4 regions of the Streptomyces sp. NPDC027962 genome follow, and region 1 is predicted to be linked to each of the others. Evidence: riboswitches for the same ligand, from Rfam matches in the RefSeq annotation. Region 1 holds a riboswitch; each other region holds the start of a gene.

Region 1 (6,875 bases):
TGCTCGACACGGCCGCCGCGGTGCTCGCCCTGGAGCACGGCGTGGTCCCGCCCACCCCTCATGTCTTCGACGTCTGCCACGACCTGGCCGTGGTGACCGGCACGGCTCGGCCCGCCGAGCTGCGCACGGCACTGGTGCTGAGCCGAGGACTGATGGGTTCGAACGCGGCGCTCGTGCTGAGGCGCGGCGCCGACGACACCGCCTCGTGAGAAGGAGAACGTCGCCATGACAGCACAACTGACCGTCGACGAACTGGCCGCCCTGATGAAGAAGGGCGCCGGCATCGCCGTCGACCCGAACGAGATGGGCCAGCGGCCGGACACACCGTTCGAGGTCTACGGCCTCGACTCGCTGGGGCTGCTGGGCATCGTGGGCGAGCTGGAGAACCGGTACGCCCGGCCGCTGCCGCCCGACGCGGACCGCTGCAAGACCCCGCGCGAGTTCCTCGACCTCGTCAACAACTCACTGATGGCAGGAGCCTGACATGCCCGGACACACCGAGAACGAAGTCGTCATCGACGCGCCCCTCGACCTCGTGTGGGAGGTGACCAACGACCTCGACCACTGGCCGCAGCTCTTCAGCGAGTACGCGTCCGTGGAGGTGATGGAGCGCGAGGGCAACCGGACGGTGTTCCGGCTGACCATGTACCCAGACGAGAACGGCAGCGTCTGGAGCTGGGTCTCCGAGCGCGTCGCCGACCGTGCGGCGCTCACGGTCACCGCCCGCCGCGTCGAGACGGGTCCCTTCCAGTACATGAACATCCGCTGGGAGTACGAGCAGACACCCCGCGGTGTGCGGATGCGCTGGACGCAGGACTTCGCGATGAAGCCGGACGCCCCCGTCGACGACGAGTGGATGACCGGCAACATCAACCGCAACTCCCCGATCCAGATGGACCTCATCCGGAACAAGATCGAACAGCGCGCCCGGCTCGGCGGCACGTCGAACGACTCCGCCGACCCGGTGAACGCGGTCTGACACGCCCCTGCCTACGGCATCCGAAGGGACACCACCCGATGCATCAAGCCCTGATCGTCGCCCGGATGGCACCGGGCTCCGCCCCCGACATCGCCGAGGTGTTCGCGGCCTCCGACAGAGGTGAGCTGCCGCACCTCGTCGGGGTCCGACGGCGCAGCCTGTTCCAGTTCGGCGACGTCTACCTCCATCTGATCGAGTCGGACCAGCCTCCCGGTCCCGCGATCGCCAAGGTGACGGAGCACCCGGAGTTCCGGGACGTCAGCGAACGGCTCTCCGCCTTCGTCTCCGCGTACGATCCGCAGACCTGGCGCAGCCCGAAGGACGCCATGGCGCAGCAGTTCTACACGTGGCAGCGCGACGACCGGGCCTGAGGTCCGGCACCACCCAAGCCGTCGGCCCCGCGGATCACCCGCGGGGCCGACGGCTTGCGCGCAGTGCCAGGGGCGGCTCAGCCCGGGACCACGCTCTCGAAGACGTGCAGATAGGCGTTGACGGGACGGATGTCGCCGATGACCAGGCCGGCGTCCGTCATCCGGCTGGTCATGCTCTCCTGGGTGTGCTTGGCGCCACCGACGTTGAGCAGCAACATCAGGTCCATCGAGGTGGTGAACTTCATCGACGGCGTGTCATCGACGATGTTCTCGATGACGGCCACCCGGGCTCCCGGGCGGGCCGCGGCGACGACGTTGCCGAGGGTGCGGCGGGTGCTCTCGTCATCCCACTCGAGGATGTTCTTGATGATGTACAGGTCCGCGTCGACCGGCATGGCCTGCCGGCAGTCGCCGGGGACGATGCTGACCCGGTCGGCGAGCGAGCCGCCCTCGAGCAGCCGGGGATCTGCGGCGGCGACGACGCGGGGCAGGTCGAGCAGTGTCCCGGTGATCCCGGGGTGCTTCTCCAGCAGGCTCGCCAGCACATGCCCCTGACCGCCGCCGATGTCCGCGACGGTCTTGACCCCTTCCAGGTCGAGCAGTTCGGCGACGTCCCGCGCCGACTGCATGCTGGAGGTGGTCATGGCCCGGTTGAAGACATGGGCCGACTCGTGGGCGTCCTCGTGCAGGTAGTCGAAGAACTCCTTCCCGTACAGGCCGCCGAAGACGCTGCGGCCGGTCTTGACCGCATCGTCGAGAAGCGGCCAGGCATCCCAGGTCCAGGGTTCGGTGCACCACAGGGCGATGTACTTGAGGCTGTGCGGGTCGTCCTCGCGCAGCAGCCGGGACATCTCGGTGTGGACGAACCTGCCGTCCTCCTCGGCGAAGATCCCGTAGCAGGTCAGCGCGCGCAGCATCCGCCGCAACGCCCTCGGATTCGCCTTCAGTTGTGCCGCGAGCTCCTCCGCGGTCGCCGGTGCGTCACCGAGGGCGTCCGCGACGCCCAGCCGGGCCGTCGCGCGTACGGCGGCGGCGCAGGCCGCACCGAAGACGAGTTCCCTCAGCCGCATGGCGGTCTGAGGTGTTGCGCTTGCAGTGGTCATGCGGTCTCAGTCTTTCGTGAGGGGGCAGGGCCGGTGGGCTCCGTCCGATCGGTCAGCACAGGCCCGCGGGCTCGGAGGCCCGGCACATGTTCCCGGCGAAGACGTTTCCGGTGCCCTTGGTGTCCCTGTTGGCCAGGTCCGCCTTGCTGTTGCCCGTCACCAGGTTGTGCCTGATGACGTTGTCGGTGCCGGCGGCGCCCACGATGCTCTTGAACAGCACGATGCCGCCGGACATCGGTGCCGAGCCCACGTGGTCATGGACCAGGTTCGCTTCGACCAGGGTGTCCTCGGTGCCGGTGAGGACGATGCCCGTGCCCTGGATCTCGGGCAGCCGGGCGGTGGCGTCGCAGTGCTTGTTGTTCCTGTAGATGTGGTTGAAACGAACCGTCAGCGCGCCCGCGCGGGGCACCGTCTCGTCGCCGACGAGGAACACGCCGGCACAGTTCTGGGTGATCTCGTTGCCCTGGAGCGTCAGGTTCCGCACGCGTCGGACGGTCGTGCCGATGCGGTTGCCGATCATGCGGTTGCCGCTGACGACCGTGCCCATGGTGTCGGTGGCGCCGGCTTCCTCGCTGACGGTGTTCGCCACGAAGATGCCTGCGTCGCCGTTGCGGCGGACGAGGTTGCCCCGCAGTTCCGACCGGGTGGACCGCTCCTGCGCGATGCCCCAGGTCCCGTTGTCCTCCGAGGTGACGTGGCGCACCGTCAGCCGGTCGGTCCAGGCTGCCCAGAGGCCGTTCTTGGTGAACCCGCTGAGCCGCAGCGAGCGGATCGTGACCTCTTCGACCGGCTGCGCCTTGGTGCCGAGGACGCAGATCCCGTTGCCGGCCGCAGCGCAGGAGTCGGTCTTCGCAGGCTTGGCCGCCGGATTGATCACCGTCCGCGAGCCCGCCCCCTGCAGGATCAGGCGGGGTTTGGTGATGCGGACGCTTTCCTTGTACGTGCCGGGGGCGATGTTGATCGTGTCGCCGGGCTGTGCGGCGTTCACGGCAGCCTGGATCGACTGGCCGGGCTGCACCTGGTGTGTGACGGAGGCATGGGCGGGGGCGGAGGCGCCGAGGCCGGACACGACGAGCAGAGCCGTGCAGCCGAGGACGGTCGTTTGTCGCTTTGTCATAAACCGAAGCTATGCGGCATAACGCCCAAAACGGCGTAAACCACGCCTGGGCGAGCTTGTGTCGCCCCGCCCAGACGTGGTCAGCCGGCGATCAGGACTCTTCGAAGTAGGCGTCGAGGACCGCGTCGAGCTCCGCCGTCCACTCACTCAGACGGCTCCTGGCGGGCGCTTCGACGTCGGCGTTGAACCACCGGTTGGCCGCCACATGGACGGTGACCGCGAACCGGCGCCCGAAGCGGGCGGGCTTCACCTCGACGGCGCCGATCTCGTCCCAGTGGAAGTCCGCCTCCTGGTCGTCCAGGGTGAAGCGGATGCCGGCACGGTCTGCGGTGATCGACCCGCGACGGTCGCGGGCCTCGAAGACGGGCCCGTCCGCGGCGTCGCCCTCGGCGTCATCGCCGGGCTCGGTGTCCGGATCCGCGGCGGGTGCGTCCGCCTCGTCGGCTGCCTCTACGGGCGCGGCGCCCTTGGGCACGGCGTCCTCGGGCGCGGCGTCGCCCTCTGCCCCGGGCGCAGCCCCTTCAGCCTTCCTCTTCCCCTCCTCCCCGTCCTTGACGGCAGGCGCTGGCGCCGTGAGTCCCGGGATGAACGCCGGATCCGTCCCCACGCCGATTTCGATCTTCGTCTTCGGATCTATCTGCTGCTCCACGGCGGGCAGTATGGACGACGAACCTGTACGAGACCAATGCGGTCGACCTATCGACCTCCGCGCCTGGGGCGGGCGCGGACCGCGGTGCGGGCCGCGCGGCAGCGGCGGAGGGCGCTTGTGCCGCAGCCGCGCCACTGGGCCCGGGTGACGCGGGCGCGATGGCCGCCGCTGGTGATCATCGCGTTCACCGGTGTCATCGGGTCCGTGGCCGCCGCCTTGGCCAGCAGGATGCCGACCGCGAGCGGGAGCAGCGTCACGGCGAGGGCCGTACCGGCGGTGGTGGCGGTGTGGACGCGCGGGTGGCGGAGGGCTTCAGGAAGCATGCTCCGATTCGACCAGTGGCGGCGTGCCGGCGGATCGGGCCGGGTACTCAGGCCGTCCGGTCCTCGTACTCATCCCATGGTCGAACTTGGGTGGTCAACTACCGGTCACAGGCTGGTAGATCGCTGCGGCCTCCAGCCGTGACCACCGACACGGAGTGCCTGACGCTCACTCAGAACCTGCGCGGCTGAGGACCGGGCACGGCCAACGGGCCGGAGACCGGGGGCGCCGCCGGACGCCCCGGGCTCCGGCCCGGTGAAGTGTTGCGGCCTGCCGGCCGTGCAACGGTCCCGTCAGTAGGGGCCGTTCACGTTGTCGATCGAGCCGTAGCGGTCGGCGGCGTAGTTGCACGCGGCCGTGATGTTGGCGACCGGGTCGTACAGGTCGTTGGCCGTGCCGGGGACGTGGTACGCGTCGAAGGTCGGCTGGATGACCTGCAGCAGGCCCTTCGAGGGCGTGCCGTTGATGGCGTTGATGTCCCAGTTGTTGATGGCTCGCGGGTTGCCGGAGGACTCACGCATGATGTTGCGGTGAATTCCCTCGTAGGTTCCCGGAATTCCGTGCCGGGCCATGACGGCCAGCGATTCCTTGATCCAGCCGTCGAGGTTGTTCGCGTAGGTGGCGGGTTTGGCGGCGGGGGCCGTCTTCCGCTCCGAGCGGTCCGCACGGTCGGTCGCGGCGGCCCGGTCGGCCTTCTTGGGCGCGGCCTTTTCCTTGGCCGGGGACTTTGCGCCGATCGTGAGCTCGAGACCGGGGTGAATCAGTGCCGGATCGTGACCGATGGCTCTCCGGTTGTCATTGAAGAGCTCCTTCCAGCCGCCGCTCAGGGAATACTTGGTGGCGATCTTGGAAAGGGAGTCACCCGCGACCACGGAATAGGTGACGACCTTGGACTTCTGTGCGGCGACCTGCGCGGCAGCGGCCACGGTGACCGGCGCGACAGCCTTCTCCGCGGCCACGGGCAGCGCGGCCGGCGCTGCCTGCGCAGTGGTGGTGACCATGAGGGGGAGGGCGAGTGCGGCACCGCCCGTGCCCGCTGCGACGAATCCGCGGGTAAGTGAACGGGACTTGGGACGACGGTGCTTACCCTTTGCGGGCATGGCGAATTCCTCTCCGTCGCCTGCGAGGTGAGCTGTCGGGTTCGGGCTGGAGATGCCCGGTCGCATCTGATGGCGACTTCACCCCGAGCCGTTCCGGGATTCCGGATCGGCGGCTTACCTGGTTCCCCCGCTCCTGCCGTACGTGAGTGGGTGCGGTTTAACCGGACGGCGGCAGGATTCGGCGGTCCGTCCGGATTGACGGTGACGTTAAGCGAGAGGATCCCGGCGAAACAAGTCCTGAATTCCACATCACAAAGCGGACGTCTCCCCCCGACGGGCAATTCATATTGTCAGTGCCGCGTCAAAAGGCTCAAATTCCGCCCAGGCAACGGGAACTGGCCCGTGCGGCGGTATCCGCACAGAGCGGACCAGGTGACCGACATCACGAGGGATCGGGGCAACCTCCAGGGTTGCCCCATAACCCCCAAAGAGCTTCAACTCACAGGAATGCATGGCAATTCGACTTACAAACTTAATGCGGGAAAAAACCTCTATACCGGACATAGAGGAGCATTGCCGGGCAGGTCGCCTCCGTCCCCCACAGCACGAGCGGGGAACACTCAGTCCACGGGCCAGGTGTGCGCCGGCGCGTTCAGGTGCATGTAGGCGATGTACTGCTGCGTCATCAGCCGAAGCGCCTCGTGGTGGTCGACGCGGCTCGTGGCGTCTATGTGGTGGTACATCTCCGCCTGCCACACCGCGCCGTTGCGCCCGGTGACGCAGCGCTGCTCGATGATCCCCAGCAGCGGCTCCCGCCACGCCGCGTCCATGCCGGAGAGCTCGAGACCGCGATGGGCCATGGGCAGCAGACGCCTCAGTACGAGCTCGGCCACCGGCACCTCGCCCATGCCCGGCCAGTACAGGTCCGCGTCGATGCCGTGCCGCGCCGCGGCGTGCAGATTGTCCTCGGCGGCCTGGAACGACATCCGGGACCAGATCGGCCGCTCCTCGTCGACCAGGGCGCGGGTCAGCCCGTAGTAGAAGGCGCCGTTCGCGAGAGTGTCGGCGACGGTCGGGCCGGCAGGCAGGACCCGGTTCTCGACGCGCAGATGCGGTCGGCCGTGGGAGACGGCGTAGACGGGGCGGTTCCACCGGTAGATGGTGCCGTTGTGCAGGGTCAGTTCGGCCAGCTCCGGTGTGTCCCCGCCATCGAGCGTCCCGCGCGGATCCTCCTCGTCGCACAGGGGCAGCAGGGCGGGGAAGTAGCGCACATTCTCCTCGAAGAGATCAAAAAC
Region 2 (6,875 bases), on a different contig from region 1:
GTCAGGCCGGGGCTGCCGCAGGCCTGGGCGAGCGTCTCGTGGAACCAGGCGCCGAGGGAGCGCAGGTCCTCGCCCTGTCCCCGGCGCGCCCTGTCCTGGCCGAGTCTGACCAGGCCACGCAGCACCTTGAGGTGCGCTTCCGTGCGGCGCCTGGCGGCTCGCGCCGCGCCCAGCGGCTCCAGCAGCATGCGGATCTCGAGAAGGTCGGCGGCTTCCTGCTCGGTGGGCTCGGCGACGCAGGCGCCGGCGTGCCGCCGGGTGACGACGAACCCCTCCGACTCCAGGGTGCGCAGCGCCTCGCGCACGGGAACGCGGGAGACCCCGTAGCGGCGTGCCAGCTGCTCCTCGGTGAGCCGGCTGCCGCGTTCGAACACGCCGGAGACGATGTCGTCGCGGATCGCCGTGCATACCGAGTGAGCGGGAATACGCATGACCGAACCTCCGCCTTGATCCGAGCGAAACGCAGCCGATTGACGCGTGTTCCCGTGACTCTATTGCAATGTGCTCGATTTTCCGACGGCGGGCGGGAATCCATGGAAGTCTTTTGGAAGAGTCGGCATCACGGAATGGCGGAAACTGCACGCAATACGCCGAAGGCCCCCGGCGGGGAAGCCGGGGGCTTCGGGCGATGCCGAGTGGGTCAGACGCTGACGCCGTGCGAGCGCAGGTACGCGACGGGGTCGATGTCGGAGCCGTACTCCGAGGTGGTCCGGGCCTCGAAGTGCAGGTGCGGGCCGGTCGAGTTGCCCGTCGAGCCGGAGAGGCCGATCTGCTGGCCGGGGGTGACCCGCTGGCCGACGGAGACACTGATGGACGACAGGTGACCGTACTGCGTGTAGGTGCCGTCGTTCATGCGGATGACGATGTTGTTGCCGTACGCGCCGCCCCAGCCGGCCTCGACCACGGTGCCGGAGCCGACGGCCACGACCGAACTGCCGGACGCGGCACGGAAGTCGATGCCCGAGTGGCTGCCGGAGGACCACAGGGTGCCGCCGGTCTTGTAGCCGGTGGTCACGAGGGACCCGGCGATCGGGAGCCGGAAGGAGTTCAGGCGCTTGCGCTCGGCCTCGCGGGCGGCGCGCTCCTCGGCCTCGCGGGCCGCCTTGGCGCGGGCCTCGGCCTTGCGCTCCGCCTCGGCCTCGGCCTTTGCCTTCGCGCGCGCCCTTGCAGCGGCCTCCTCGGCCTCCCGCTTCTGGGCGGCGGCCTGTTCGGCTATCTCGTCGGCGATGGATCCCGTGGAGACGATCTGGGCGAGACCGGTGTCCTCGACGGGAGCGGCCTCGGCGTCGGCGGCGAGCGCCGGGGAGGCGAAGCCTCCTATGACGCCGGTGGTGGCGAGGGCGGCAACGCCGGCGAGGTTCGCGCTGCGGCGCGTCAGGCGGCTCGGGGCACGGTGCTTCCCGGTGGCACGGGTGAACGCCATGAAGAGGCTGGTCCTTTCCTTCCTTCTCGCCTACCGGGTTAGCTGACGGGTTCGGAGCAGGAAGGTCTCCTACGGGCCCCTCCGCGCGGGCGAAGGCGTCCGATTCACCCCAGGGACTGCGTGGGTCCCCGGCTCCCCAGGCTCGCGCCTGACGGGGACTCGGCGATGACTGTCCGATGCCGCGGGTGCGGCGATCTTCTGGCGAACAGCCGGATCGACGCTAGGCAGCTCATCCGTCAATCACCAAACGGACAGCCCGTTTTGTAGCGCATGCCACAGGGCAGAACCGGAACATCCCCCGCAAAACCGGCAAAGCGCGGAACCCCGGCAAACAATCCCAAGCCGGGGTCCCATTTGGGTGCTATATGCGCGTTTTGAGTTGTTTACCCGATGAGCGACTTCCATTCAGCCCGTGACGACGGTCACTTCACCGATCCCGAGGGCCTTGACCGGCTCCTCGATCTGCGCCGCGTCACCGACGAGCACCGTGACCAGCCGGTCCACCGGGAAGGCGTTGACCACCGCCGCGGTGGCCTCCACCGTGCCCGTCTCCGCCAGCCGTACATACAGCTGTGCCTGGTAGTCGTCCGGGAGGTGCTGCTCGACCTGGTCGGCCAGCGTGGCCGCCACGGACGCCGCCGTCTCGTACTTCAGCGGGGCGACGCCCACCAGGTTCTGCACGGCGACATCGCGCTCGGCATCGGTGAGCCCCTCGCCCGCGAGCGTGCGGAGCACCTTCCACAGGTCCTCGAGCGCCGGGCCGGTGTTGGGGGTGTCCACGGAGCCGCTGATGGCGAGCATCGAGGCGCCAGAACCGTCCGGCGCGGAGCGCAGCACCTGGGCGAAGGCCCGCACGCCGTAGGTGTAGCCCTTCTCCTCGCGGAGCACGCGGTCGAGGCGGGAGGTCAGGGTGCCGCCGAGGCAGTACGTGCCCAGCACCTGGGCGGGCCAGACGCGGTCGTGGCGGTCCGCGCCGATGCGGCCGATGAGCAGCTGCGTCTGCACGGCGCCGGGACGGTTGACGATGACCACCCGGCCGGTGTCGTCGGCGCTGACCGCCGGCACGGGCCGGGGCTCCGCGCTGTCGCCCGTCCAGGTGCCCAGCGTCTCGGCGAGGACGGCGTCCACGTCGACGCCGGTGAGGTCGCCGACGATCACCGCTGTCGCGGTGGCGGGGCGCACATGCGCCTCGAAGAAGGCACGCACGGCCGCCGAGTCGATCCGGGCCACCGTCTCCTCGGTGCCCTGGCGCGGGCGCGAGACACGCAGCTCGGCCGGGAACAGCTCCTTGGACAGCTGCTTGGCGGCCCGGCGGCCCGGGTTGGCCGTCTCGTGCGGGATCTCGTCGAGGCGGTTGCGGACCAGCCGCTCGACCTCGCCGTCCGCGAAGGCGGGGGCGCACAGCGCTTCGGCGAGCAGGCCGAGGGCCTTGGGCAGCCGGGAGACCGGAACCTCCAGGGAGACCCGGACGCCGGGGTGGTCGGCGTGCGCGTCGAGGGTGGCGCCGCAGCGCTCCAGCTCGGCGGCGAACTCCTCCGCGGAGTGCTTGTCGGTGCCCTCGGAGAGCGCGCGCGCCATGATCGTGGCGACGCCGTCGAGGCCCTCGGGCTCGGCGTCCAGCGGGGCGTCGAGGGAGATCTCGACGGCCACCACCTGCTGGCCGGGGCGGTGGCAGCGCAGCACCGTCAAGCCGTTGTCGAGCGAGCCGCGCTCGGGCGCCGGAAAGGCCCAGGGGCGGGGGGCGCCCGCCTTCGGCTGCGGGTGGAAGTCCATGGTCACGTCAGCGTCGCTCACTGGTCCGTCCCTTCGTGCTCGTTCTCGTCGGCCGCTTCGGTCTCTTCGGCGATCGGTTCGTAGACCAGCACCGCCCTGTTCTCGGGGTGCAGCCTGGCCTTGGCGACCGCCTGCACCTCCTCTGCGGTGACCTCGAGAACCCGCTGGACAGCGGTGAGCGCCAGCTGCGGATCGCCGAACAGCACCGCATAGCGGCACAGTTCGTCGGCACGGCCGGCAACGGTGCCGAGCCGGTCCAGCCATTCACGCTCCAGCTGGGCCTGTGCGCGCTCCATCTCCTCCGCCGTGGGGCCATCGGCCGCGAAACGCGCCAGCTCCTCGTCGACGGCCGTCTCGATCTGCGGGACCTCGACGCCGCCCGACGTCTTCACGTCGAGCCAGCCCATCGACGGGGCGCCGGCCAGCCGCAGCAGGCCGAAGCCGGCCGCGACGGCCGTCCGGTCCCGGCGGACCAGCCGGTTGTGCAGCCGGGAGGACTCGCCGCCGCCGAGGACGGTCAGCGCCAGGTCGGCCGCGTCGCACTCGCGCGTGCCGTCGTGCGGGAGGCGGTAGGCGGCCATCAGGGCGCGGGCCGGAACCTCCTCGACGATCTCCTCGCGCAGCTGCGCGCCGATGTTCTCCGGCAGGCTGCCTTCCCGGGGCGGCTGCTTGCCGTCGTGGGACGGGATGGACCCGAAGTACTTCTCGATCCAGGCGAGCGTCTGCTCGGGGTCGATGTCGCCGACGACCGACAGCACCGCGTTGTTGGGCGCGTAGTACGTACGGAAGAAGGCGCGGGCGTCCTCAAGGGTCGCCGCGTCCAGGTCGGCCATCGAGCCGATCGGCGTGTGGTGGTACGGGTGGCCCTCCGGGTAGGCGAGTGCGGTCAGCTTCTCGAAGGCCGTGCCGTACGGCACGTTGTCGTAGCGCTGGCGGCGCTCGTTCTTGACGACGTCGCGCTGGTTCTCCATCGACTCCTCGTCGAGGGCGGCCAGCAGCGATCCCATGCGGTCGGCCTCAAGCCAGAGCGCCAGCTCCAGCTGATGCGTGGGCATCGTCTCGAAGTAGTTGGTCCGCTCGAAGCTGGTGGTGCCGTTCAGCGAGCCGCCGGCTCCCTGGACGAGCTCGAAGTGACCGTTCCCCTTCACCTGGCCCGAGCCCTGGAACATCAAGTGCTCGAAGAGGTGGGCGAGTCCTGTACGGCCCTTGACCTCGTGGCGTGAACCGACGTCGTACCAGAGGCAGACCGCGGCGACCGGGGTCAGGTGGTCCTCGGAGAGCACCACGCGCAGGCCGTTGGCCAGGCGGTGCTCGGTCGCTGTCAGGCCGCCGGAACCGGCCTGCGCTGTGGCCGTGTGACCCATGGGCATGTACGTCCCTTCGATCGCAAAACTGGATTTGCTCCCAGACCTGCCACTGTATGCAAGCGTGCTGACGCCTGGCGAAGTTCCCGGGCCGCGATCTGCACCGATCCACCCCTCGGAGCGGGTGGATGCCGGGTCGCGGTCGGGGTTGTCAGCGGCACGGTCCACAATGGTCCGCGTCAGATGCCCAACCTGGTACGTGAAGGAGCAGCAGCCGCGATGGCCCGCCGCAGCACGAAGACCCCGCCGCCGGACGATTTCGAGGAGAGGATCCTCGACATCGACGTCGTGGACGAAATGCAGGGCTCCTTCCTCGAGTACGCGTACTCGGTGATCTACTCCAGGGCCCTGCCCGACGCTCGCGACGGCATGAAGCCGGTGCACCGCCGCATCGTCTACCAGATGAACGAGATGGGACTGCGCCCGGACCGCGGCTATGTGAAGTGCGCGCGCGTCGTCGGCGAGGTCATGGGCAAGCTGCACCCGCACGGTGACGCGTCGATCTACGACGCGCTCGTGCGCATGGCGCAGCCGTTCTCGATGCGTCTGCCGCTGGTCGACGGTCACGGCAACTTCGGCTCGCTGGGCAACGACGACCCGCCGGCCGCCATGCGGTACACCGAGTGCCGGATGGCCGACGCCACCAGCCTGATGACCGAGTCGATCGACGAGGACACGGTCGACTTCCAGTCGAACTACGACGGCCAGGAGCGCGAGCCCGTCGCCCTCCCCGCCGCCTATCCGAACCTCCTGGTCAACGGCGCCTCCGGCATCGCGGTCGGCATGGCGACGAACATGCCGCCGCACAATCTCGGCGAGGTCGTCGCGGCGGCCCGCCACCTCATCAGACACCCGGGCGCCGACCTCGAGACCCTGATGCGCCATGTGCCGGGTCCCGACCTGCCGACGGGCGGCCGCATCGTCGGTCTCAGCGGCATCCGGGACGCGTACGAGTCCGGCCGGGGCACGTTCAAGATCCGCGCCACGGTGTCCGTGGAGAACGTCACCGCGCGCCGCAAGGGCCTGGTCGTCACGGAACTGCCCTTCACGGTCGGTCCGGAGAAGGTCGTCGCGAAGATCAAGGACCTCGTCGGCTCGAAGAAGCTCCAGGGCATCGCGGACGTCAAGGACCTCACCGACCGGCAGCACGGACTGCGTCTGGTGATCGAGATCAAGAACGGCTTCATCCCCGAGGCCGTCCTGGAGCAGCTCTACAAACTGACGCCGATGGAGGAGTCCTTCGGCATCAACAACGTCGCGCTGGTGGACGGGCAGCCGCTCACCCTCGGCCTGAAGGAACTGCTCGAGGTCTACCTCGACCACCGCTTCGACGTCGTCCGGCGGCGCAGCGAGTTCCGCCGCACCAAGCGACGTGACCGGCTGCACCTGGTCGAGGGCCTGCTGGTGGCGCTCCTCGACATCGACGAGGTCATCCGCCTCATCCGCTCCAGCGACAACTCGGCGCAGGCGAAGGAGCGGCTGATCCAGCACTTCTCGCTCAGCGAGATCCAGACGCAGTACATCCTGGACACGCCGCTGCGCCGGCTCACCAAGTTCGACCGGATCGAGCTGGAGAGCGAGCGCGACCGGCTCAACGGCGAGATCGACGAGCTGACGGGCATCCTCGAGTCGGACGCCGAGCTGCGCAAGCTGGTCTCTTCCGAACTGGCCGCGGTGGCCAAGAAGTTCGGCACTCCGAGGCGCACCGTCCTGCTGGAGTCCGCGGGCACCCCGGCCCCCGCGGCGTCGCTGCAGGTGGCCGACGACCCGTGCCGCGTGCTGATGTCCTCCACCGGCCTTCTCGCGCGTACGGCGACGGGCGAACCTCCAGCGGAGCAGGGCGGCAGGCGCACCAAGCACGACCTGGTCGTCTCCGCGGTGCTGACGACGCAGCGCGGCGAGGTGGGCGCGGTGACCTCGAGCGGGCGGCTGCTGCGCCTCTCCGTGATCGATCTGCCCCAGCTCCCGGACACGGCGGCCGCCCCCAATCTCTCCGGCGGCGCCCCCGTCGCCGAGTTCCTGTCGCTGGAGGCCGACGAGAGCGTCGTCTGCCTCACCAGTCTCGACGAGTCGTCGCCCGGCCTCGCGCTCGGCACGCGGCAGGGCGTGGTCAAGCGTGTGGTGCCGGACTACCCCTCCAACAAGGAGGAGCTGGAGGTCATCACCCTCAAGGAGGGCGACCGGATCGTCGGCGGCGTAGAGCTGCACACCGGCGAGGAGGACCTGGTCTTCATCACGTCCGACGCCCAGTTGCTGCGCTACCCGGCTTCGCAGGTACGTCCGCAGGGCCGCCCGGCGGGCGGTATGACGGGCAT
Region 3 (6,875 bases), on a different contig from region 1:
GAGTTCGGCTTCGCCCGAGCGGACACTGGCGATGTGCGGAGTGATGCCTGCGTCCGCCATCAGACGGGTCATCTCGCGGCGCTGGTTGGGCAGTACGAGGGTGACCACGCTGCCGGACTCGCCGGCACGGGCGGTACGGCCCCCGCGGTGCAGATAGTCCTTGTGGTCGCCGGGCGGATCGATGTTGACGACCAGGTCGAGGTCGTCGACGTGGATGCCGCGGGCCGCGACATTGGTGGCGACGAGCACCGTGACATGGCCGGTCTTGAACTGAGTGAGGGCGCGCGTGCGCTGAGGCTGCGACTTGCCGCCGTGCAGGGCCGAGGCGCGTACACCGACGGCCAGGAGGTCCTTGGTCAGCCGGTCGACGGCGTGCTTGGTGTCCAGGAACATGATCACGCGCCCGTCGCGCGCCGCGATCTCGACGGTCGTGGCGTGCTTGTCGGCGCCGTGGACGTGCAGGAGGTGATGTTCCATGGTGGTCACCGCGCCGGCCGACGGGTCGACGGAGTGGACCACCGGGTCGGTCAGGTAGCGCCGGACGAGGCGGTCGACGTTGCGGTCCAGCGTGGCGGAGAACAGCATCCGCTGCCCTTCGGGCCGCACCTGGTCGAGCAGGGCGGTGACCTGGGGCATGAAGCCCATGTCGGTCATCTGGTCCGCCTCGTCCAGGACCGTGATGGCGACCTGGTTCAGCCTGCAGTCGCCGCGGTCGATGAGGTCCTTCAGGCGGCCCGGAGTGGCGATGACGACCTCGGCGCCGGCGCGCAGCGCGCCGGCCTGGCGGCCGATCGACATCCCGCCGACGACGGTGGCCAGCCGCAGCTTCAGCGCCTTCGCGTAGGGCGTGAGCGCGTCGGTGAGCTGCTGGGCCAGTTCGCGGGTGGGGACAAGGACGAGTGCCAGCGGCTGACGGGCCTCGGCGCGCTGCCCGGCGGTGCGGGCCAGCAGCGCCAGCCCAAAAGCGAGGGTCTTCCCGGAGCCGGTACGGCCGCGTCCGAGGACGTCCCGGCCGGCCAGGGAGTTCGGCAGAGTGGCGGCCTGGATCGGGAACGGCGTGGTGACGCCGAGACGCGTGAGCGTGTCCAGGATCTCGGCGGGCATGTCCAGTTCGCCGAAGGTCGCGGCCGCGGGCAGGGCCGGAGAGACGGTCACCGGCAGGGTGAACTCGCCCTGCGGCCCGGACGGCCGGCGCCCGTGGCCGCCCGAGCGGCCGGGAGCGCCGGCACGGCCGTACGGTGCCGAGCGGCCGGAGGCCGGGGCGCCGGTACGGCTGCCCCTTCCGTTGCCGGAGCCGCCCGTACGGGTGCGGGAGTAACGGTCATTCGTGCGAGACGTGCGGTTCATGCAGAACCTTCCTCGGTGCGGCGCGTACGAGGAATTCCCAGCGGAGAAGCCGCATGAAGAATCACAGGAACGAGCCGAAGAAAAGATGAGCGATGCGCGCCGGACCGTTCCAGTGAATACAGGACGTGGGGCGTCTCTTGTCATTACAGGAAAGGCGGGTCGGCGGCTCGTGAGGGCTACGGGGAAACCCGCGCCCAAAAGCCCGTCCGGAGATCCGGTCGGGGATGCCGCTTCCGGATTTCGTTCACGGAAGTCGTTCAAGAAAATCGGGGGGCGAGCGTCCGGAGCCGCGTCGCAGGCTGTGCAGCCGGCAGTGGAACGGCATCCTCGGAGCTCGTGCGCCCGGACGAAACTGCGGAGGTCCGCAAAAAAGCAACGAGCTGGGGCACGCACCCCAAGGTGCGGGCCCCAGCTGCGTGGAACGCCTGGGCGTCAGGCCGACATCAGGCGGGAACGATGTTCTCCGCCTGCGGGCCCTTCTGGCCCTGGGTCAGGTCGAAGGACACCTTCTGACCTTCCTGGAGCTCACGGAAGCCGGAAGAGGCGATGTTCGAGTAGTGGGCGAACACGTCGGCGCCGCCACCGTCCTGCTCGATGAATCCGAAACCCTTTTCCGCGTTGAACCACTTCACGGTGCCAGTAGCCATGTTATTTCTCCTTCGGGGCAGTACCCAAGGGCTCGCACTTTGCGAGCCCCGAGTCGCCGCAATGATTACCCCGCCCGGAGTGCACCGGAAATGCAAAAACGCTCTCGCCGGATCGTGAGAACCGGTAAGGGCACTTGAATTCTTTGGGAACCACAACTGCAACTGAGATCGACAGTAGCACGTCCTGGGCGGTCGTGCGACAGCCCCTTCATCGCTGTCGATAAAAGGATCGTCGAATCCACCGCGCCGCCTTCTGTAATTCTCCAGTTGCCGGATCAGATATTTTTCAGCCGCGTGTCTCCACCGGCCCGGCCCGGCAGATCGGCCCCGGCAGGAAATCTGCGGCGGGGGCGGAAGATATCCCGGCGCGCCGGCGTTAGGATTTCGGTACGGTGCCACGGCCCCACGCCGTGCTCGACGAGAGGTGTAAATGACTTCAGGTGCCCCGCAGAACGCCGACGACAGGTTCGACGACGACGACTACCCGGCCTACACGATGGGCCGGGCGGCGGAGATGATCGGCACCACACCGGCCTTTCTGCGCGCCTTGGGCGACGCCCGGCTCATCACTCCGCTGCGGTCGGAGGGCGGCCACCGCCGCTACTCCCGCTACCAGTTGCGCATCGCCGCCCGCGCCCGCGAGCTCGTCGACCAGGGCACCCCGATCGAGGCCGCCTGCCGCATCATCATCCTCGAGGACCAGCTGGACGAAGCCCTCCGCCTCAACGAACAGCTGCGTCGGGCCGGCTCCCAGTAGGGCCGGGAACCGGGCAGCGGATCGGGGCAGCGGGAGGGTTCGGGAAGCGCGTCATCGGCGGCCCAGCCCCCGGGGCAGCGGGAGGATTCGGGCCTCACCGCATGGGCGTGCGTCAGTCGTCGAGGACCGTCGGGTCCAGGCGGCTGAGGCGTTCGGGGTCGGTGAGGATGTCGATCTCGGCGATCCGTCCGTTCGTGACCGTGAAGGCCATGACGGACATCGGCCGCCCCTCCGCTGTCGCCACGACGCCCGTCCCCGTTGACCAGGCTGCCCTCGGTCGGTGGGGGCCCTCCGCCAGGGGGCCCTCGTAGAACTGACGGACGAAACGCTGCGGATGTGACCGACCCGGCGGGGCGGGATCGGCAAATGGATTGGATCTTGCTCCGGATGGCGTAAGGTTGTGTTCACCGACGCGGGGTGGAGCAGCTCGGTAGCTCGCTGGGCTCATAACCCAGAGGTCGCAGGTTCAAATCCTGTCCCCGCTACTGAAGGCACCGGCCCGGCAGCCGATCGAGAGATCGACTGCCGGGCCGGTGTCGTTTTCCGGCGGTATCCCGGTCGCTCCCGGCGCCCGTTCGCCCGGTTGGACGACCGGGAGTCGCTCCGCGGCGCGTCGGCGCTCAGCCTGGGGAGGGCGGCGGCAGTCGCCGGCGGCCGTCAGCGGACCCGGCAGGAGAGCACCCTTGGGACAGGCGTTGCGAGACCAGGTCGGCTCCCGGAGCGCTCCGTGGCCCGTACGCCTGCTGCCGGCCCTGATGATCGTCAGCGGCGTCGTCTTCGACCTCATGACCCCGGCCCGCTTCACCGCGGTACCGCTCTTCGCGGCGGCCCCGCTCATCGCGGCGCCCGTCGTCAGCTGGGTCACGACGCTGCTGACCGGGATCGCGGCGGTGCTGGCCGTGATCGCCCTTCATCTCGTGAACAAGACCGCCGCACAGATCACGGCGGTCACGGAGACGACCACGCTGCTCACGGTCGCCGCTCTCGCACTCCTCCTCAATCGTGTCGTACGCCGCAGCGGAGAGAAGCTCGCCTCGGCCCGGATCATCGCGGAGACCGCGCAGCGGGCCGTGCTGCCCGAGCCGGTCGAGCGGATCAGCGGCCTGCGTATCGCCGCGCGGTACGAGGCGGCGCAGGCGGACGCGTTCATCGGCGGTGACCTCTTCGCCGTGCAGGACACCCCGCACGGGGTACGGCTCGTCGTCGGCGATGTGCGGGGCAAGGGGATGGGCGCGGTCGGGACGGTGGCTGTGCTCATCGGGGCGTTCCGTGAGGCGGCCGAGCAGGAGAGCTCTCTGGAGGGCGTGGCGCAGCGGCTGGAGCGGGCGCTTCGGCGGGAGGGCGTCCGGCGGGAGGGGCTCGACGTCGTCGAGGGGTTCACCACCGCCGTGCTGGGTGAGATCCCGCGCGGCCGTGCCCTTGTGCGGCTGGTGAACCGAGGGCATCCGGAGCCGCTCGTGCTGCGTGCCGACGGCGGTGTCGACGTGCTCGAGCCGTCTCAGGCGGCGCTGCCGCTGGGTATGGGGGATCTGGGGGCGTGGCCGGACCGGGCGGACGAGTTTCCGCTGCCCGACGGGGCGACGCTGCTGCTCTACACGGACGGGGTGACGGAGGCGCGCGACCAGCGGGGCGTCTTCTACGATCCCGTCGACCGCCTCGGCGGGCATGTCTTCCCCGGGCCGGGTGAGCTTCTGGACACGCTGATCGACGACGTACGCCGGTACACGGGCGGAGGGTCGAACGACGACATGGCGCTGCTGGCGGTCGGCCGGCCCGCGGCGGGCGAGCCGGAGCGGCGCCGGACGATGCCGGTGGTCCCGGCATAGCCGCCGAGGTAGCGGTGCGTAGTCGTAGCGCACCCCTCCGCATAACACGTGACGCACCATCAGAAACATAACCGCGCCTGACGTTTGATCAAGTCGCCCGGATCCGGCCTCTTCTGTCCGGTTAAGTCCCGGCCGAAGTCGCTAACGATCATCGGGAACAGCTTGGTTTCCGGCCCCGGGGTCTATTAACGTTCGATAACGCAGCGCGGTCGTCCCAGCCGTCGTAAGTGGCGGCACCGTGCGCACGCGCCGAATCCCGCCAGGGAACCGGGGAACCACCAATTGGGGTGAATCGGGCACCTTTTGTCGCTCTGTCGAGCGGTCGAGGTACCCGTAGGAGACCTTCCTGCTCCGAACCCGTCAGCTAACCCGGTAGGCGATAAGGAAGGAAAGGAGAGCGCCTTCGTGGCGTCCAACATGCCTGCCCCCGAGGCCCGCTTCGCGTCAGAACGCTTCGGCGACGACGCACCCGAGCGGACCTGGGAGGAGTGGAATCCCACCGAGGACTCCATCCGCCCGGTGCGCGGCCGGCACCGCGTCATCAAGCAGCGCGGCGGGCTCGCCCGCAGCTCCACGGTGCTCGGAGTCGGCGTGATCGCCGCTGTCGGTGCGGGCGGCATAGCCACCGCGCAGGACAAGCCCGCGGTCTCGATATCCCTGCCCGACGCGATCACGGACAAACTCCCCGACGCCAAGTCCCTTCCGGGCGTGGGCTCCCTGATCTCCGACGACTCCGAGGCGGACGTCGCCGCGCAGGCGAACACGGCACCGCTCACCGCCGCGACGACCGTCGCCGACGACGGCACAAGCTCCGCCCAGGGAGCGAGCGCGGGCGAGGCACTGCGCGCCCGCATCCTCCAGCAGGCCGAGCAGCAGCAGGCGGAGGTGGACGCCGAGGCGAAGGCCGCGGCGGAGACGCTCGCAGCCGAGCAGGCCGCGGCCGCTGCCAAGAAGCAGCAGAGCGCGGCGGAGGCCAAGGCCGCCGAGGAGAAGCGCAAGGCCGAGGAGGCCGCGCGGGCCAAGGCGGAGGCCGAGCGTCTCGCCGAGCTCGCCAAGAGCTTCGCCCTCCCCACCTCCTCGTACACCCTCACCTCCACGTACGGCGAGTCCGGCTCGATGTGGTCCTCCGGGCAGCACACCGGCCTCGACTTCGCCGCCCCGACGGGCACCCCGGTCAAGGCCGTGCACGGCGGCACGGTCAAGTCGGCGGGCTGGTCCGGCTCCTACGGCTACCGCATCGTGCTCGAGCTCGACGACGGCACCGAGGTCCTGTACGCGCACCTGTCGTCGATGACGGCGAGTGCCGGCCAGAAGGTGACGACCGGCGAAACCATCGGACGCGTCGGCGCCACCGGCAACGTCACCGGGCCGCACCTGCACCTCGAGGTGCACACCGCGGGCGGCTCCGGCATCGACCCCCTGGCGTGGCTGCGCGGCAAGGGCCTCACGGTCTGACCCCTGCGCGGCAAGGGCCTCACGGTCCGACCCTGCCCGGTACGGGACCCCCGCGGCTCCTCGGACACCACCGAGCGAGGCAGCCGGCGACTCCTGTGCCGGGCATCCCCATGTCTCCGGCAGCCCTGGCGCACACCCCCCGACGTCAGGGCTGCCGGAATACGCCGCACCGGACGGGCTGTTGATCGACGCATGACTTCTCTGCGTACCCTCGGCTCCTCCGGCCTCCGCGTCTTTCCGCTCGCCCTCGGCGGCAACGTCTTCGGCTGGACGGCCGACAAGGCGCAAACCTTCGCCGTGCTCGACGCGTACACCGCCGCGGGCGGCAACTTCGTCGACACCGCCGACAGTTACTCGTCCTGGGTGCCCGGAAACGAGGGGGGTGAGTCCGAGACCTTCATCGGCAAGTGGCTCGCCGCCCGCGGCAACCGCTCCGAGGTCGTCGTCGCCACCAAGGTCGGCGCCCACCCCCGGCACAAGGGCCTGGCCGCCACCACGATCAAGGCCGCGGCGGAGGAGTCGCTGACCCGGCTGGGAACCGACTACATCGACCTCTACTACACCCACTTCGACGATCCGTCCGTCCCCGTCGGGGAGATCATCACCGCCCTCGACCAACTGGTGAAGGAAGGCAAGGTCCGCGCGATCGCCGCCTCCAACCTCAGCGCCGAGCGCCTCCAGGCATCCCTGGACTTCTCCGAACGCGAGGGCCTCACCCGCTACACGGCGCTGCAGCCGCACTACAACCTGGTCTCCCGCCACACCTACGAGGGCGAGCTGCTGGACACCGCCGCCGGCGCCGGACTCGCCGCCGTCCCCTACTACGCGCTCGCGTCCGGCTTC
Region 4 (6,875 bases), on a different contig from region 1:
CGCCGCCTGGGACGAGCAGCGGCTGCGTCTGTACCGCACGGGCCGCGACCATCTTCTCGCTCGCGGGTACGAGCAGGTCTCGATGCGCATGTTCCGCCGCGCGGGCGCCCCGCCGGCCGCCGCCGACGACTACGCGTGCCAGACGGACGGCATGATCGGCCTGGGCTGCGGCGCCCGTTCCTACACCTCGGCTCTCCACTATTCGTTCGACTACGCCGTCGACATGCGGGAGATACGCGGCATCATCGACGGCTACACCCAGAGCGAGGACTTCTCCCGGGCCGAGGTGGGCCGGTACGTCGACGCGGACGAGGCACGGCGTCGGCATCTGCTCCAGTCCCTGCTCCAGGCCGAGGGGATGGAGGTGGCCGACTACCGCGAGCGGTTCGGCGCGGACCCGGCCGACCACTTCCGTTCGGAACTGGAGCGGTTCGCCGCCCGCGGCTGGCTCGACGGCGCGGCGGCACCCGACCGGCTGCGGCTGACGGCCGAGGGGCTCGCCCACTCGGACGCGCTGGGCCCCGAGCTGTTCTCGCCGGCGGTGCGCGCCGCCATGGCCGCGTACGAGCTGAAGTGAGCCCCCGTCCATGGACCTGACGATCCTTTACCGCGGACCCCTCGCGTCCTGCGACTACGACTGTCCCTACTGCCCGTTCGCCAAGCGCCGCGACAGCCGCGAGCAGCTGCGCGCCGATCGTGCGGCGCTCGAGCGTTTCGTGGCGTGGGCGGCGGCGCAGGGCGACGACCGTCTGTCGGTGCTGTTCACCCCGTGGGGAGAGGGGCTCGTCCGATCCTGGTACCGGCGGGCCATGATCGAGCTGTCACACCTTCCGCACGTCCGGCGGGTCGCGATCCAGACGAACCTGAGCTGCCGCACCGACTGGATGTCCGACGCGGATCCGGCGAAGCTCGCCCTGTGGTGCACGTACCACCCGGAGCAGACGCCGCATGAACGCTTCCTCACCAAATGCCGCGATTTGAGCCGGAGGGAGATCCGTTTCAGTGTGGGGATCGTCGGCTTCCCCGGCCATCTGGAGCAGGGGCGCCGGCTGCGCGCGGACCTCCCCGAGCACGTCTACCTGTGGGTGAACGCGCCCGAGGGCCAAGAACTCACGGACGCCGACGCGGACGCCTGGACCGAGCTCGATCCGCTGTTCCCCTACAGCCGCCATCCGCACCGCTCGGCCGGCCTGCCGTGCCGTACGGGCGAGTCGGTGATCTCGGTGGACGGCGAGGGGACCGTCCGCAGGTGCCACTTCGTGCGGGCGGAGCTCGGCAATCTGTACGACGGCTCGTACCGCCGGGCGTTGCGCCCCCGCGCCTGCCCCCTCGCCGTCTGCGACTGCCACATCGGCTACGTCCACCTGGAGACGCTCCCGCTGTACGACGCCTTCGCGGGCGGTGTCCTCGAACGCATCCCCGCGGCGCTCCCCGCCGCGGGGAGCGCCCTGCCTCAGAGCGGGAGCAGGTCGGGGCGCTTGGCAGCCACGTGATCGCCGGAGCTCTCGCCGCGCAGTCGGCGTCCGATCCAGGGGACCAGGTGTTCGCGCGCCCACTGGATGTCGTCGCGGCGCACCTCGAACGTCCCTCGCGGGGGCAGCGGCGGCCAGGACTGGTCGGGGTCCGCGGGGACCTCGAGACCGAGCACCTGCGCGGCGCGCAGGGCCACCCGGGTGTGGCCTTCCGGCGACAGGTGCAGCCGGTCCGCGTCCCAAGCCCGCCGGTCCTGGACGGATTTGAGCGACCACAGGTCGAGCACCGGGCAGTCGTAGCGGTCCGCGATGGCCCGCACATGGGCCGTGTAGGTGGCGATCCTGCCGCGCAGATGACGCAGGACCGGCACGTCACGGGTATCGAAACCGGTGGTCACCATGACGGTGCCCACCGAGCGCGTGAGGTCGGCGACGGCCCGTTCGAAGCGCTCGGCGACGGCGTCCGGGTCGGAGCCGGGCCTGATGATGTCGTTGCCGCCGGCGCAGAAGGTCACCAGGTCCGGAGCGAGTTCCTTCGCCCTCGGCACCTGTTCCTCGACGATCTGGTCGAGGAGACGCCCGCGTACGGCGAGGTTGGCGTACCTGAAGGTGTGTTCGGGCCTGCGGTCGGCGAGCAGGACCGCGAAACGGTCCGCCCAGCCGACGTATGTCCCGTCGGGCCCCGGGTCCCCCACGCCCTCGGTGAAGCTGTCACCGATCGCCGCGTACGACCCGAATGCGTTACTGATCTCTGTTCTCGAATCGTCTGCCACGGGAGCACATCTTTCCTTTACGGATGTGACCTACGCGACCGTAAGGAGGGGTTGACGCGGAGTGATCTTTGCCACCGGTCAGGATTCTGCCGATCCGGAATACGCGGAAGCCCCCGCTCCGCAATGCGTGGCGAGGGCTTGCCATGTGGGCCGGCCACCGGTGCTTGCCGCTCCGGAGGCCGACGCCATGTCAGATCAGCTGGGACCCAAGGCGATCGGACGGGTCGGATCGGACGGATCAGAGGGAGACGCCGTGCGCCCTGAGGTAGGCCAGCGGGTCGATGTCGGAGCCGTAGCTCGGGCCGGTCCGGATCTCGAAGTGCAGGTGCGGGCCGGAGGAGTTGCCCGTGGAGCCGGAGAGGCCGATCTGCTGACCACCGGACACGGACTGACCGCTGGAGACGCCCAGCGAGGAGAGGTGGGCGTACTGGGAGTAGGTGCCGTCCGTGTGCTGGATGACGACCTCGTTGCCGTACGCGCCGCTCCAGCCGGCGGAGACGACGGTGCCCGCGGCGACGGCCTTCACAGAGGTGCCGGAGGGGGCGGCGAAGTCGACGCCGGTGTGGTAACCGCTGGACCACATGGCGCCGGAGGCGCGGTACTGCGTGGTGACGCCGGCGTCGACCGGGGCGGAGAAGCCGGACGCCGGCGCCGGGGTGGCGGCTTCCTTCGCGGGAGCCTCCTTCGCGGGAGCCTCGGCCTGCGGAGCGGCGGGCCGCGAGTCGTCACGCGAGGGACGGGGCTGCGACTCGGCGCGGGGCTCGGGGTCGTTCTTGACCTTGGACTTGGCACCGATCGTCAGCTCGAGACCCGGGTGGATCAGCGCGGGGTCGGCGCCTATGGCGCGGCGGTTGTCGTTGAAGAGCTGCTTCCAGCCGCCGCGGACGTTCCGCTCTTCGGCGATCTTCGACAGGTAGTCGCCGGGGACGACGGTGTACGTCTGCGGGGCCTTCTTGGCGCCCTGAAGGGCGGCGGCCTCGACGGCGGCAGGGGCCACGGCGGCGGCCTGCTCCGGAGCGGTGGCCGGAGCCGCCGCGGGTGCGGCGTTGGCAGAGGTGGCGCCGAACAGGGGCAGCGCGATGGCGGCGCCACCCGTACCGGCGACGACGAAGCCGCGGGTGATCGGGTTGGTCTTGGGACGGCGGTGCTTACCCTTTGCGGGCATGGCGCTTTCCTCTCCGGCGCCTGCGAGGTGAGCTGTCGGGTTCGGGCTGGAGATGCCCGGTCGCGAACGTGCACGACTTCACCCCAAGCCGTCCGAATTGACCGGAATCGGCGTACTACCTGGGTCCCCCGCTCCTGCCACACGTGGGTGGGTTCGAATTCCGGGCGGCGGCAGGATTAGGCGGTCCGTCCGGATTGAGCGTGACCGTAGGCGAGTCGGGCAGTCCCGGACAAGCCACGATTTTCCCCGATCAATGACGGGACTGATATCAACGGGGATTTCCCGGTCACCCTCCGTGGACAACGGAGCATCAATCCCCTTACCGAGAAGGGAACTCGCGCGCCGGACGCGGCCACAGAACGTCACAGATATGACGCTGCTCACGGACCGCAACCCATCTCCCCTGCTTACGGGGCACGTTATGCCGAAACGAGCAATTCGGACAGAAGATGCATTTAGTCATCTACTCCCGCACTTAACGCAACGCACTGTCGCCCCTCGCTTCCACCCCCATCGAAGGAACGGGAATGCGGTGCCGGTCATGGCAACGGGAGGCCGAGATCACCCCCCTGTCACCGTCGCCCGAAATGCTCGCACTCTATACAGATGCACCATTTCGCCCCCTGGGTGTGGAGGCTCGCCTTCGCAGGACCGCACAGGTCCGCACATCACCCGCCGCGCGGACCGCCGGGGCCACGCCCCGAGGAAATCGGCGCGCGGCCGTCAACACCATTGGTTCATGGCCGAGATGAGTGCCTCATGAACGGGTGTCGTATCGTCGGAGCCGCGCCATCGTCGGCGAGCAGCGCCGACGGCAGTACCTGAAGGAGTCCTCGTGACGCAGCAGCTGCCGCAGGCCCCCTCGACAGAGCCGGATCTGACCGGCGTCCGCAACTTCCGGGACGTGGGCGGACTGCCGACTGTGGACGGGCGGCGGGTGCGGCACGGCCGACTGTTCCGCAGCGGACACCTGGCGCACGCGACGGCGGGCGACGCGACGTTCCTCACGACCCTGGGACTCCATACGATCTTCGACTTCCGCAACGCCGCCGACCAGCGGCTGGAGGGCCCGGACGTCGAGCTGCCCGGCGTGCGCAATGTGAATCTGCCGCTGAGCGACCCGGCCGACGGCGCCGAGTTCTGGAAGATGGTCCGGGACGGCAACCTCGATCAGCTCAAGGCCATCCTCGACGACGGCAAGGGCGCCGGGCGGATGATCGCCTCCTACCGCATGATCATCAAGGAGCGTACGGCCGAGCACAGCCAGGTTCTGCACGCCCTGGCCGAGGACAGCGTCCCGGCCCTGATGCACTGCGCCGCCGGCAAGGACCGCGCCGGGCTGTCGATCGCCGTGTCACTTCTGGCCGTCGGCGTGGAGCGGGACGCGATCGAGGCGGACTACCTCAAGTCCAACGATCCGCACCGCCGCTACAAGGTCCGGCGCACCGACAGCTCCCCCGACGCCATGTCCCCCGAGGTGATGGAGCTGCTCAGCCCGCTCTTCGACGCCCGCGCCGAGTACCTGGCCGCCGCCTTCGACGCGATCGAGCAGAACTGGGGCACGCAGGAGCGGTACCTCACCGAGGGCCTCAAGCTCTCCCCCGAGACCCGCAAGCGACTGCGCGCACGGCTCCTCGACGAGGGCTGAGGCACCGGTCGGCTGCGGCAGCGGGCTACTGGTTCTGCCCGCCCACCAGGAACAGCAGGTAGAGGAATCCGGCGATGACGTGGCCCGCGATCAGATAGAGGAAGAGCCGGATCACCAGCCCGCGGGGGAACCGCTCCTCGCGGGAGCTCCCGCCGCCCGAGGCGCGTCGGTCCAAGGGGTCGTGGGACATGGCCTTCGATCGCCTTCCTTACCGCGCAGAGGTGGCGTGCAGTTCCGAAGCCTGCAGCAGGGTGTGTACGAACAGTAGCTCGACCCCCTCGGGGCCGGCAGCCGCGATGCGGTGCGGGGTGAGCGAGTCGAAGTGCGCGCTGTCTCCGGGAGCCAGGTCGTACACCGTGCCGCCGAGGGTGAGCCGGAGCCGTCCCTCCACGACATGGAGCCACTCCTCGCCGGGGTGTACGCGTTCCAGATCGCCCTGGGTTCCGTACGGGACCGTCACCCGCAGGGCCTGCATCGCCCGGCCGGGGGCGCCGGCCCGTTGGTAGTGCCAGCCGTCGGCCGCCGCGGGTTCGCGGCGGGCGCGGACGACCGGTTCCTTCTCCGGTGGCTGCTCACCGACGAGCTCCGCCACGGTCGTACCGTAGATCCGGGCGAGGGCGAGCAGCATCGGCAGCGACGGCTGGCGGCGGCCCGTCTCGAGCCGGGACAGGTGGGCGGGCGACAGTCCCGCCCGCTGGGCGGCCGACTCGAGGGTGAGACCGCGGCGGCGGCGCAGTTCGCGCAGCCGGGGCGCCATCTCGGGCAGCCCGTCGGGCGGCGGCTCGACGGAGGTGGTCATGCCTCCATTGCGCCAGATCCCTGCCTCTGTGGCAAATTCCTTACCTCAGAGGCAAAGGACCCGCTCAGCGGTTCGCCACCGCCTGCTTCACGAGTGTCTTGCCGAAGTCCCACATCAGACCACTGCCGCCATGGGCGTCGTCCATCACGGCTTCGAACGCCGTCACGAAGCGGTCGACCTCGCATTCGCCGATGATCAGCGGCGGAATCAGTTTGATCACTTCCATGTGGTCCCCGGACACCTGCGTGAGAATCCGGTGCCGCTGCATCAGCGGCACCACCACCATCTGCGCGAACAGCCCCTTGCGAGCAGCCTGCAGCACGGTCCAGCGGCTGCGCAGCTTGATCGACTCCGGGCGGCCGAACTCGATGCCGATCATCAGGCCGCGTCCGCGTACGGCGTGCAGTAGCTCGTAGCGGTCGACGAGCGCCGCCAGCCGGGCGCGCAACAGCTCGCCGGTCACCCGCGCGTTCGCCACCACATGCTCGTCCTCCAGCACGGAGAGCACGGCGAGCCCGGCGGCCATCGCCTGGGCGTTGGAGCCGAAGCTCGCCGAGTGCACCAGCACCCGGTCCATCGACGAGTAGACCTTCTTGAAGATCCAGTCCCTGCCGAGGGTGGCGCCGACGGGCACATAGCCGCCCGACAGGGCCTTGGCCACACAGACGAGGTCCGGCTCGACGCCCGCCTCGTACTGGAAGGCGTAGAAGTCACCGGTGCGCCCGAGACCCGTCTGCACCTCGTCCACAATCAGCAGGGCCTTGTACTTGTGCAGCAGCTCCTGGGCCGCGCGCAGGAATCCCGGCGGGGTGGGGTGCACGCCCTTGCCCTGGACCGGTTCCACGACGAAGCCCGCCACGTCGCCGCGCACCAGCTCACGCTCGAGTGCGGCGAGGTCGCCCATCGCGATCGCGGTGTCGGGCAGCAGCGGGGCGAAGCCGTCGCGGAACGCGGCCTCGCCGTTGACCGAGAGCGAGCCGGTGGTCAGCCCGTGGAAGGCGTGCGTGCAGTACAGGAT

The links. Region 1 has a riboswitch for cyclic di-AMP ahead of ACZ4SA_RS24510 (LysM peptidoglycan-binding domain-containing protein). Riboswitches for the same ligand answer to the same signal wherever they lie in the genome.
Region 2: it holds a riboswitch for cyclic di-AMP, as region 1 does, so the genes downstream of both, ACZ4SA_RS12430 (M23 family metallopeptidase) here and ACZ4SA_RS24510 (LysM peptidoglycan-binding domain-containing protein) in region 1, are expected to answer to the same signal.
Region 3: it holds a riboswitch for cyclic di-AMP, as region 1 does, so the genes downstream of both, ACZ4SA_RS26805 (M23 family metallopeptidase) here and ACZ4SA_RS24510 (LysM peptidoglycan-binding domain-containing protein) in region 1, are expected to answer to the same signal.
Region 4: it holds a riboswitch for cyclic di-AMP, as region 1 does, so the genes downstream of both, ACZ4SA_RS09255 (M23 family metallopeptidase) here and ACZ4SA_RS24510 (LysM peptidoglycan-binding domain-containing protein) in region 1, are expected to answer to the same signal.

The regions. Positions count from the first base shown of each region.
Region 1 is NZ_JBVHTA010000028.1:80,943-87,817, forward strand. Features, by position in the region: gene ACZ4SA_RS24470 (ketosynthase chain-length factor) at 1-209, shown strand, start outside; gene ACZ4SA_RS24475 (acyl carrier protein) at 226-483, shown strand; gene ACZ4SA_RS24480 (SRPBCC family protein) at 485-979, shown strand; gene ACZ4SA_RS24485 (TcmI family type II polyketide cyclase) at 1,018-1,350, shown strand; gene ACZ4SA_RS24490 (methyltransferase) at 1,428-2,453, opposite strand; gene ACZ4SA_RS24495 (right-handed parallel beta-helix repeat-containing protein) at 2,506-3,570, opposite strand; gene ACZ4SA_RS24500 (hypothetical protein) at 3,662-4,219, opposite strand; gene ACZ4SA_RS24505 (hypothetical protein) at 4,267-4,542, opposite strand; gene ACZ4SA_RS24510 (LysM peptidoglycan-binding domain-containing protein) at 4,834-5,640, opposite strand; cyclic di-AMP (ydaO/yuaA leader) riboswitch at 5,643-5,803, opposite strand; gene ACZ4SA_RS24515 (glutamate-cysteine ligase family protein) at 6,201-6,875, opposite strand, start outside.
Region 2 is NZ_JBVHTA010000010.1:84,718-91,592, forward strand. Features, by position in the region: gene ACZ4SA_RS12425 (GntR family transcriptional regulator) at 1-431, opposite strand, end outside; gene ACZ4SA_RS12430 (M23 family metallopeptidase) at 641-1,423, opposite strand; cyclic di-AMP (ydaO/yuaA leader) riboswitch at 1,437-1,598, opposite strand; gene ACZ4SA_RS12435 (M16 family metallopeptidase) at 1,829-3,196, opposite strand; gene ACZ4SA_RS12440 (M16 family metallopeptidase) at 3,214-4,560, opposite strand; gene ACZ4SA_RS12445 (DNA gyrase/topoisomerase IV subunit A) at 4,780-6,875, shown strand, end outside.
Region 3 is NZ_JBVHTA010000034.1:17,604-24,478, reverse strand. Features, by position in the region: gene ACZ4SA_RS26830 (DEAD/DEAH box helicase) at 1-1,347, opposite strand, end outside; gene ACZ4SA_RS26825 (cold-shock protein) at 1,791-1,994, opposite strand; gene ACZ4SA_RS26820 (MerR family transcriptional regulator) at 2,425-2,751, shown strand; tRNA gene ACZ4SA_RS26815 (tRNA-Met) at 3,163-3,236, shown strand; gene ACZ4SA_RS26810 (PP2C family protein-serine/threonine phosphatase) at 3,435-4,577, shown strand; cyclic di-AMP (ydaO/yuaA leader) riboswitch at 4,815-4,971, shown strand; gene ACZ4SA_RS26805 (M23 family metallopeptidase) at 4,983-6,032, shown strand; gene ACZ4SA_RS26800 (aldo/keto reductase) at 6,225-6,875, shown strand, end outside.
Region 4 is NZ_JBVHTA010000007.1:119,815-126,689, forward strand. Features, by position in the region: gene ACZ4SA_RS09240 (STM4012 family radical SAM protein) at 1-577, shown strand, start outside; gene ACZ4SA_RS09245 (STM4011 family radical SAM protein) at 588-1,493, shown strand; gene ACZ4SA_RS09250 (SGNH/GDSL hydrolase family protein) at 1,454-2,245, opposite strand; gene ACZ4SA_RS09255 (M23 family metallopeptidase) at 2,484-3,410, opposite strand; cyclic di-AMP (ydaO/yuaA leader) riboswitch at 3,413-3,570, opposite strand; gene ACZ4SA_RS09260 (tyrosine-protein phosphatase) at 4,246-5,058, shown strand; gene ACZ4SA_RS09265 (DUF6126 family protein) at 5,084-5,248, opposite strand; gene ACZ4SA_RS09270 (helix-turn-helix domain-containing protein) at 5,267-5,857, opposite strand; gene ACZ4SA_RS09275 (aspartate aminotransferase family protein) at 5,922-6,875, opposite strand, start outside.